2 linked regions of the Pelagibaculum spongiae genome follow. The protein of the gene in region 1 interacts with the protein of each later gene in a pairwise test. Links are inferred from orthologs where the notes say so. Each region holds a gene or a part of one and is shown on either strand. Other genes may lie near its edges.

Evidence for each region.
Region 2: the proteins of DC094_RS18855 (region 1) and clpA interact in binary tests that used the Escherichia coli proteins (3 or more experiments, as listed by UniProt). The link is inferred for Pelagibaculum spongiae from one-to-one orthologs.

What each region holds. Positions count from the first base shown.
Region 1 is NZ_QDDL01000011.1:53,508-58,255, reverse strand. Bases 1-3,302 are described here. They hold DC094_RS18855 (ATP-binding protein), read right to left. Parts: upstream 2,958-3,302; coding sequence 201-2,957; downstream 1-200. Other genes in these bases: DC094_RS18850 (ABC transporter substrate binding protein), read right to left, coding at 3,100-3,302; acpS (holo-ACP synthase), read left to right, coding at 1-139. Also shown: more of DC094_RS18850, read right to left, coding at 3,303-4,047; cysteine synthase CysM, read left to right, coding at 4,261-4,748. UniProt on the Escherichia coli protein: Member of the two-component regulatory system UvrY/BarA involved in the regulation of carbon metabolism via the CsrA/CsrB regulatory system. Phosphorylates UvrY, probably via a four-step phosphorelay.
Region 2 is NZ_QDDL01000001.1:20,438-24,657, reverse strand. What follows is about bases 874-3,902. They hold clpA (ATP-dependent Clp protease ATP-binding subunit ClpA), read left to right. Parts: upstream 874-1,271; coding sequence 1,272-3,533; downstream 3,534-3,902. Other genes in these bases: DC094_RS00105 (arginyltransferase), read right to left, coding at 3,824-3,902; infA (translation initiation factor IF-1), read right to left, coding at 3,536-3,754; clpS (ATP-dependent Clp protease adapter ClpS), read left to right, coding at 874-1,226. Also shown: icd (NADP-dependent isocitrate dehydrogenase), read left to right, coding at 1-324; cold shock domain-containing protein CspD, read right to left, coding at 411-638; more of clpS, read left to right, coding at 873-873; more of DC094_RS00105, read right to left, coding at 3,903-4,220. UniProt on the Escherichia coli protein: ATP-dependent specificity component of the ClpAP protease. It directs the protease to specific substrates. It has unfoldase activity. The primary function of the ClpA-ClpP complex appears to be the degradation of unfolded or abnormal proteins.

The DNA.
Region 1 (4,748 bases):
GGGTGCGCCACTCATTGAATTTTTCGATGTTGCAGCAAAAAAGCTAAAGTCACTCGGTGCAGAAACGGCCTGGCTGACCTTAACTGATGAACAAAATATGGCGATGGCAGTGGTCATTTTAGAAGGCAGTCATAAATAAATCGTTGTCATTTTTGTACCCGCCCTTGCGACCACTACGCCAGAAAATCCATTACTAATATCTAGATGTATTGGGTTGCTGCATCTCTTAATCGAGCAATCTCAATTAATATTCCTGGAATCAAAGCTTCTAGTTCAGGCTCGACCTGCTTAAGTTGCAATTCGGTTTCATTAATTAATTGCTTAAGTGCGATTGCTCCAGAATAGGCGCAAGCACCATGAAATCGGTGGACTGATTCAAGAAAAGTTTTCGAATTTTTATCTTGTAGATAATTATCAATAGCTGGCTCTAATTCATCAGTTGCCTGAAGCAACATTTTTAGCATGTCTCTAGCAAGACCTTCGTTATTTCCGGTTAATTTTAAGCTTTGCTTCCAATCGAGTACGGGTGATTTTTCCAATAGGTTTTCGCTGACCGGCATTTCTACTATTGGCGTATCGCAGTGATAGTTGCACCATTTTTCTAATAACTGGTGCATTTGAAATTCTTCCAAAGGCTTGGCTAGAAAATCATCCATGCCGCATTCTAATAACCGTTGGCGCTCACCTGTAGTGGCGTGGGCAGTTAAAGCAATTACTGGCGTGCCTTGCATACCCGCCAATTGCCTTAAATGTTTCAGTGTTTCAATGCCATCCATTACCGGCATTTGAATATCCATAAACACTAAATCAAATGACTGATCTCTTGCAGCTAATAAAGCTTGTTCGCCGCTAATCGCGGTAGTGACCTTAACGCCGGACTGTTGCAATAAAGTTGAAAGTAACAATAAATTAGCATCGTTATCATCAACCGCCAATATTTTAGGGTGATAGCCGGCGGTTGTTGGCTGACTTTCTATTTGTTTGGCAGGTGGGGCTTTACTGAAATTGTTCTCCAAGTATTGCTTGAGTTTGCTCTTACTTGCAGGCTTGGCTAAGAAATAACAATTTGGCAAGGATTTAGCTAGTTGCTCGCCTTTTTGCTGTTCTATATTACCTAGCAGTAATATTTTGCCGCCCATCGATTGTAAAATTTCATTGAGAGATCGAGCATGCTCGGCTATAGCAGAGTCCTGATAATCTTGGTAACTATTAAAACCAAGAATAATCCAGTCGACTTGTTTGCGATCATCGAGCCTTAATTCTATCGAGTCGAGGCTGCTAAAATTTCGGGTTTGCGCGCAGCAGGTATCGACTAAATGGCCTAAAGCCATTCTGGATTGTTCTTTTTTATCCCAATACCAGGTTTCCATAGCAAGTTTTTCTTCAGCTTGCGGCTGTTTAACTGGTTCGGCTTTAAAGGTAAACCAAAAGGTTGAACCCTGATCTTGGCGGCTTTCAACATCCATTGTGCCGCCCATTTGTTGTACCAGTCTTTGAGATATCACCAGACCTAGCCCGGTGCCGCCAAATTCACGACTGGTGCTGGCATCTGCTTGAGTAAAAGCCTGGAAAATTCGATTCCTGACTGCATCTGACATACCGACACCAGTATCACTAACGCTGATTCGAATCGTTAATTGTTCTTTTTCTTCGTGCTCCAGCATTACCCGGATCATCACATAGCCCTGCGGGGTAAATTTAATTGCGTTATTAATCAAATTTGTCAAGATTTGCTGGATCCGCAAAGGATCGGCCCGAATATACTCAGGAACATCTTTGTAAAATACTGGAATCAGTTCGAGTGATTTTTCTTTGGCTTGAGGTGCCAGCAATAAAACAGTTTGCTCAAGACTGTCCCGTAAGTTGGTAAATATCTGATCAAGCGACATTTTTCCAGCTTCTATCTTAGAAAAATCGAGTATGTCGTTGACTATTTTCAACAAATTCTTCGATGATTTGCGAATAGTGAGTAAATATTCTTTTTGCTGTTCGGTTAAGGGAGTTTTTAGCAATAGATTGGTAAAACCGAGCACGCCATTCATTGGGGTTCTGATTTCATGGCTCATATTTGCCAGAAATTCAGACTTTACTTGGCTGGCTTGCAATGCTTGTTTTCGCGCAAGATCCAGTTCAATATTTTGAATTTCGATCGTTTCCAGTGTTTGCCGTAAGTCAGAAGTTGCTTGGTCTACATTGTTTTGCATTTCATCGCGGGCGCTTTCTAAAAACTTTGCCAAAGTATTGATGCCACTTTCGAGCTGATAAAGCTCGCCGCCTGAATTTGAATTGAGCCGAATATCCAGTTTTCCGCGACGTAAGCTAGAAAGTGCCTGCAATACAGCGCTGATTGGGCGGTTAATATCGTTGCCCATTTTGATTGAAAATAACAAGGTGATAGTTAAACCGCCTATTAATAGCAATAGACTGGATAGCAAAGTTTGATATTGGCGCAAGTGCGTTTCAGTTTTACTGACTTCTACGCAACTCCAGCCAAGTAATTTTTGGTTGCTATTTAGATTGCGCTTTGAGCTGGCAAAATAGTCATCAACAAATAAGCTGCGGCTGAATATGGGGGTCAGAAATTCACTAAAATCCTTGTGCTCAAATTGTTGAAGGCCAGTTCCTTGGATATTATTAACGGTTTGGTTGCAGCTATTTAAACTGCCAGTCTGAGCGAGCAGCTTTTTGTCCGAGTCAAAGATGGCAACTGATTGTATTTCTTTATTTGTTAGAGCACGGCTAAGTTGTGCATCTAACGCATTGGTATTGCCAGCAAATATTCCGTATTCACTTGAAGCTGCAAGATGGCTGGAGAGTGAAACGCCTTTTTCAATTAACCGGTTTTGTAGATGGCTGATTAACTCGGAAGTGAAATAAGTTGTCAGAGAGATTGCAACTAATAGCGTTGGCATAAGTGCCAGTGCGAGCAAACGCTTTTTGATCGACCAATGTTTCATATTTTGCTCTTTAACAAGGCTGGAAGTTATGCCTTATTACAAATATTTTTATTTTGTATCCATGTTGTAAATTAACGATCCATGTTAACTAGCGATGTTCACTACCGATATATACAGGTTGGTTATTTGCTTGATGAATTCATTATTGATGCAGCTGTTGCATCAATAATTTGATGGTTGGTAGCGTTATTCCTAAAGATTTGGCAGCGTTCTGGTTAATCGATAGATCAAATAACCAAGGGTGTTGCTTGCCTGCAATATTTTCTTCTAGCCAAAGTTTTTCCAGTAATTCATGCGCCATGAATGCGTATTGTTGCGGCGTGCTGTATAAGCCTGCTAAAGCACCTGCCGCTACATATGCAGGAGAAAAAGCGATGCTGGGTACTCTGGCGCGAAATGTAGATAAAAGCATTGGCTGAATGTTGTTAGGTGCAATTATTTTGGGTTCTGGCAGTAAAATAACCGCATCAGCTCGTTTTAGTAGACGCTCAAGAATTCGCAATGGCATTTTGTTACCAGAAACTGTTGCGCCAATTAATGAATAGCCGTTACTGCGGGCAATATTTTTCAAGTTTGCTAAACGCTGCTGAGGTGGCGGAACTAGTGCAATCAGATTTTTGCTGTTGGGTATTATTGCTCGGGTGAGCTTCAGGTAGCGCTCAAATGGTTGGTCAGCAAGTACTATCGGCAGTGTTTTATGCCAGCTTGTGCCAAGCAGCGCCTTGTTGTTAACCATTAGAGCAATAGTCTTTTTATGGTCAAAACCTCGAGTTTGTGCGAGGCATTCTATTCCCAGGCAAACCAGCCAGTCGCCAGGATTTAAGAAAAGCTTTTTATCACTACTGAAAAGATGAAGTTGGCTGGAAAAATTACCACTATTACTGGCGAGCTGTTCTGCAAATGACTGATAGAACTTATGGATTGCAGGGCTGTGTGAATCGCCAGCGACAATAATTTTTTCTCTGGCAGCCAGTTGCTGTGAGAAAAAAGCGCTTAACAGTAACAGTGAAACTGCTCTGATGATCTTGAAAGTAGGTGATAAAATCAAAGGGATATCTATAGTTGTTTTTGTAATATGCTGGTTATGCATTCTAACAGTGCATTCCTTGGAACCTCAATAACTTCTGAAGGTCTTTAGCTAGTTGAATTGATAGATTGTTTAATAAATGAAAGGTCGACATCATTTCATGGTTGCTGTTTACCCGCGCTAACCCTATTAGTGCAACCGATAGCGAGGTTGAAGTCATTGTCAATCTGCAACAAATGATATGATGTACTGCCAAAAAGAGGTTCTGAGTAGAAAATGCGCTATCCAACAATAGCTGACCTAGTAGGAAATACGCCTCTGGTCGAGCTGACAAGAATCCTGAATGATAAATCTCGCAATAATAGAATTCTCGCCAAGCTAGAGGGCAATAACCCAGCTGGCTCGGTTAAAGACAGGCCTGCATTGAATATGATTGTGCAGGCTGAATTACGAGGCGAAATTCAAGCTGGCGATACTTTAATCGAAGCTACCAGCGGTAATACCGGTATTGCGCTTGCGATGGCTGCTTCGGTTAAAGGTTATAAATTGCGGCTAATTATGCCGGAAAATAGTACCCAAGAACGTAAAGATGCCATGCAGGCTTATGGCGCCGAATTAATCGGCGTTACTAAAGCGCAAGGAATGGAAGGTGCGCGAGATTTAGCTTTGGAAATGCAGCAGCGGGGTGAAGGTAAAGTACTTAATCAGTTTGCTAACCCTGATAACCCGAATGCGCATTACTTAACTACTGGGCCAGAAATTTG
Region 2 (4,220 bases), on another replicon or contig:
TCTGATGCATTGGCAGCACAGGTTGGTGGTATCGGTATCGCTCCAGGCGCAAACCTGGGTGATGGTATTGCAATGTTTGAAGCTACTCATGGTACTGCACCTAAGTATGCTGGTCAGGATAAAGTAAATCCTGGCTCGTTGATTCTTTCTGCTGAGATGATGTTGCGTCATATGGGCTGGAAAGAAGCGGCAGACCTGATTATTAAGGGCACCAATGGTGCAATCCAAGCCAAGACCGTTACTTACGATTTTGAGCGCTTAATGGATGATGCACAGTTGGTGAGCTGCTCTCAGTTTGGCGATGAAATTATCAGTCAAATGTAATTGCAGAATGAATATCCGGCTTTAGTCGGATATTCAGGCATAAAAAAGGTCGGCTAATTAGCCGACCTTTTTAGTTTTTGGGCATTTTATTGAGTTGTAGTCTCAGCTTCTTCGCCAGATGCAATATTGATGGCATGTAAGCCTTTTGGGCCTTCATGTACATCAAATGTCACTGCTTGTCCGGCCTTGAGGGTTTTGTATCCCTCCATCGTGACCGATGAGTAGTGAGCAAACAGATCTTCGCCCCCTTCCTCGGGACAAATAAAGCCATATCCTTTAGCATTGTTGAACCACTTCACTGTGCCGGTTGCCATACTCCAAACTTCCTTTGCTTTGTAGTTATATCCATGCAAACGCGCTTGCGTTTGTTGACGTACGTCAGGATTAACTTTTGTTTATGGTGAGCTATAAGTCAAGCTTATTTTCCTACTACAGTAGTGAATGTATCTGCTATATGTTTACTGAACGCAACGTGGTTTTATTAAGTAAAGTTATGGAACCTTTTGAGTGGTACTGTTTCTCATAAATATGACAGCGGGAGAAAAGCGTTGTTTTGTCAGCTAGACTTGGAAATCAAGAGCGGTGGAGTTCAAACCGGGTACGAAAATGACTTTGAAGTTGAAGTCGCTCCCCCCGAGCTACAGCCGCCTGCCATGTATCAGGTTATTCTAATGAATGATGATTTCACCCCGATGGATTTCGTTATTCAGGTGCTTGGGCAGTTTTTTTCTCACAGCCAAGAGTCGGCTACCGAGGTAATGCTTCAAGTTCACCATCAAGGGCGTGGCGTGTGTGGGATATACACGCGCGACATTGCAGAAACCAAGGTAGCCTGTGTGAATGAATTCTCACGACGTAACCAGCACCCCTTGCTTTGCACCATGGAAAAGGTCGAAGGCTAGGCGAGTTTCGCTTTCGGTCCGTTTAAACCCAGGAGTCCTTTCTTCATGCTGAGTAAAGAACTTGAACAAACGTTAAATGCCGCATTCCGACAAGCTAGGGAAAAGCGGCATGAGTTTATGACAGTTGAGCATTTATTACTGTCCTTGCTAGATAACCAAGCTGCTGTAAGTGTATTGAAAGCGTGCGGTGTCAATATCGAGAAAATCCGCGCTGATTTGACCAATTTTGTTGATGAAACCACACCGTTAATTCCTAGTGATGATAACGACAGAGAAACCCAGCCCACCTTGGGTTTTCAGCGAGTACTGCAGCGAGCGGTATTTCATGTTCAATCTTCTGGTAAGAAAGAAGTAACGGGTGCCAATGTATTGGTGGCCATTTTTAGTGAACAGGAAAGCCAGGCTATTTACTTCTTACGCCAACAGCAGGTAAGCCGTTTAGATGTTGTTAATTGTATCTCGCATGGCATCTCGAAAATCGAAGATGACTCGTCAACTGCTGATACTGATTCTTTGTTAGATGAAGAGTCGGAGCCAAGTAATAAAGGTTCTTTGGAAAATTTTGCGGTTAATTTGAATCAGAAGGCGCGAAATGGCGTTATTGATCCATTAATCGGTCGGGATAAAGAAGTCGAAAGAACTATTCGTGTGTTATGTCGTCGCCGTAAAAACAATCCTTTGCTAGTGGGTGAAGCAGGCGTTGGTAAAACAGCGATTGCTGAAGGCTTGGCAAAGCGAATTGTTGATGGGCAGGTTCCTGAAGTAATTGCTTCTGCAGAAATTTACTCACTCGATATGGGTGCCTTATTGGCAGGCACTAAATATCGCGGTGATTTTGAAAAACGTCTGAAGAGCATTTTATCTCAACTGAAGAAACATCCCGGTGCGATTTTATTTATTGATGAAATCCATACCATTATCGGTGCCGGTGCTGCGTCAGGTGGTGTGATGGATGCATCTAACTTGATTAAGCCCGTATTGGCTTCGGGCGATTTGAAATGTATTGGTTCAACTACTTTTCAAGAATATCGCGGCATATTTGAAAAAGATCATGCGTTGGCGCGACGCTTTCAGAAAATTGATGTCAATGAGCCAGATGTTTTTGACACAATCGCTATTCTCAAGGGTCTCAAAGAACGTTACGAAGAGCACCATGGGATTAAGTATGCCAATGTTGCCATTAAAGCTGCAGCAGAGCTTTCGGAAAGGTTTATTCGTGACCGACGTCTGCCGGATAAAGCGATCGACGTTCTAGACGAAGCGGGTGCCCGACAACAGCTATTGCCAGTATCTAAACGACGTAAAACAATTGGTTTGGCCGAGATTGAATCGATCGTTGCTGATATTGCTCGAATCCCGCCAAAAACTGTATCTGCCAATGATCGTGAAAACCTTAGAAATCTCGAAAGAGATCTCCGTTTGGTTGTCTTTGGTCAGGATGAAGCGATCGACCAACTGGGTTCATCCATCAAGATGGTGAGAAGTGGCCTAGGCGGTGATGATAAACCGATTGGTTCTTTCCTTTTTGCGGGTCCTACGGGCGTTGGTAAAACCGAAGTGACGCGTCAGTTATCAATTCATCTAGGGATTGAGCTAGTTCGCTTTGATATGTCTGAATATATGGAAGCCCATACGGTCTCTCGTTTGATTGGCGCGCCTCCAGGTTACGTTGGCTACGACCAAGGTGGTTTGTTAACTGAGGCGATCGTTAAGAACCCTCACTGCGTATTGTTATTTGATGAATTAGAAAAAGCGCATCCAGATGTATTCAATCTGCTGTTGCAGGTAATGGATCACGGTACGCTGACCGATAACAATGGTCGTCAGGCTGATTTCCGAAACGTTATCATTGTCATGACAACCAATGCTGGTGCTGAAGAAATGACGCGCAAGGGTATTGGCTTTACTTCGCTAGAAGCATCAGGTGATGGCTCGGCTGCATTAAAGCGGACTTTCTCGCCAGAATTTAGAAACCGTCTTGATGGTGTGATTCAATTTTCTCACTTGCCGTTGGAAGTCATCCATAATGTGGTCGACAAATTTATTATTGAATTGGAAGTGCTGCTGGAAGGTAAGAACGTAACGCTAGATGTCAGTGCGGAAGCTCGTGCTTGGTTAGCAGAAAAAGGATATGACCGGGCCATGGGAGCTCGCCCCATGGCTCGTGTCATTCGTGACAAGCTGAAAAAACCTTTGGCAGAAGAGCTGTTATTCGGAGAGTTAGCAGGCGGTGGCCATGTCAAAATTGACATGGATGAAAATGCCCAGTCTCTGGTATTCAGATATTCAGCCTTGGCCGAAGCTTAATACTAGCGGCTTCGGAAGGTGATTCTTCCTTTGCTCAGATCGTAAGGGGTCAATGCCACAGTGACCTTGTCTCCGGTTAGGATGCGGATGTAGTTCTTACGCATCTTGCCGGAGATGTGAGCGGTGACCACATGCCCGTTTTCAAGTTCTACTCGAAAGGTGGTATTAGGCAGGGTGTCGATCACCGTTCCCTGCATTTCAATGCTGTCTTCTTTTGCCATATCAGGTCTGTTGAATCCTGCAAGGGGTTAAAATTCAGGTCGCAATAATGCACCAACTGCAAGGGGATTTCAAAGATCCATATCGGCATTGTGATTCACTGGCTCTGAGATCCACTGCTTTCTGTTAAAAAATTCCATTGGTGGGTAGTTTTTTTTGTATGCCATTTTGCGGCAATTTTCGATCCAATATCCTAAGTAAACATAAGCTAGTTGGCTGCTTTGGCAGTGCTCGATCAATCTTAATATGATGAGCTTGCCAAGGCTTAACTGGCTGAAATCTGGATCGAAATATGAATAGACTGCCGAAAATCCATCGTCGAGGCAATCGACGGCTGCACCACAAATCAGTAGGCCTTCCGAAGTACGAATTTCTAGCAGCAATTGAGGGATATCGCCGCAAATTAAAAAGCTTTGATACTGCTGTTCTGACGCTGGGTACATATCACCATCAATGTGACGAGCTTCG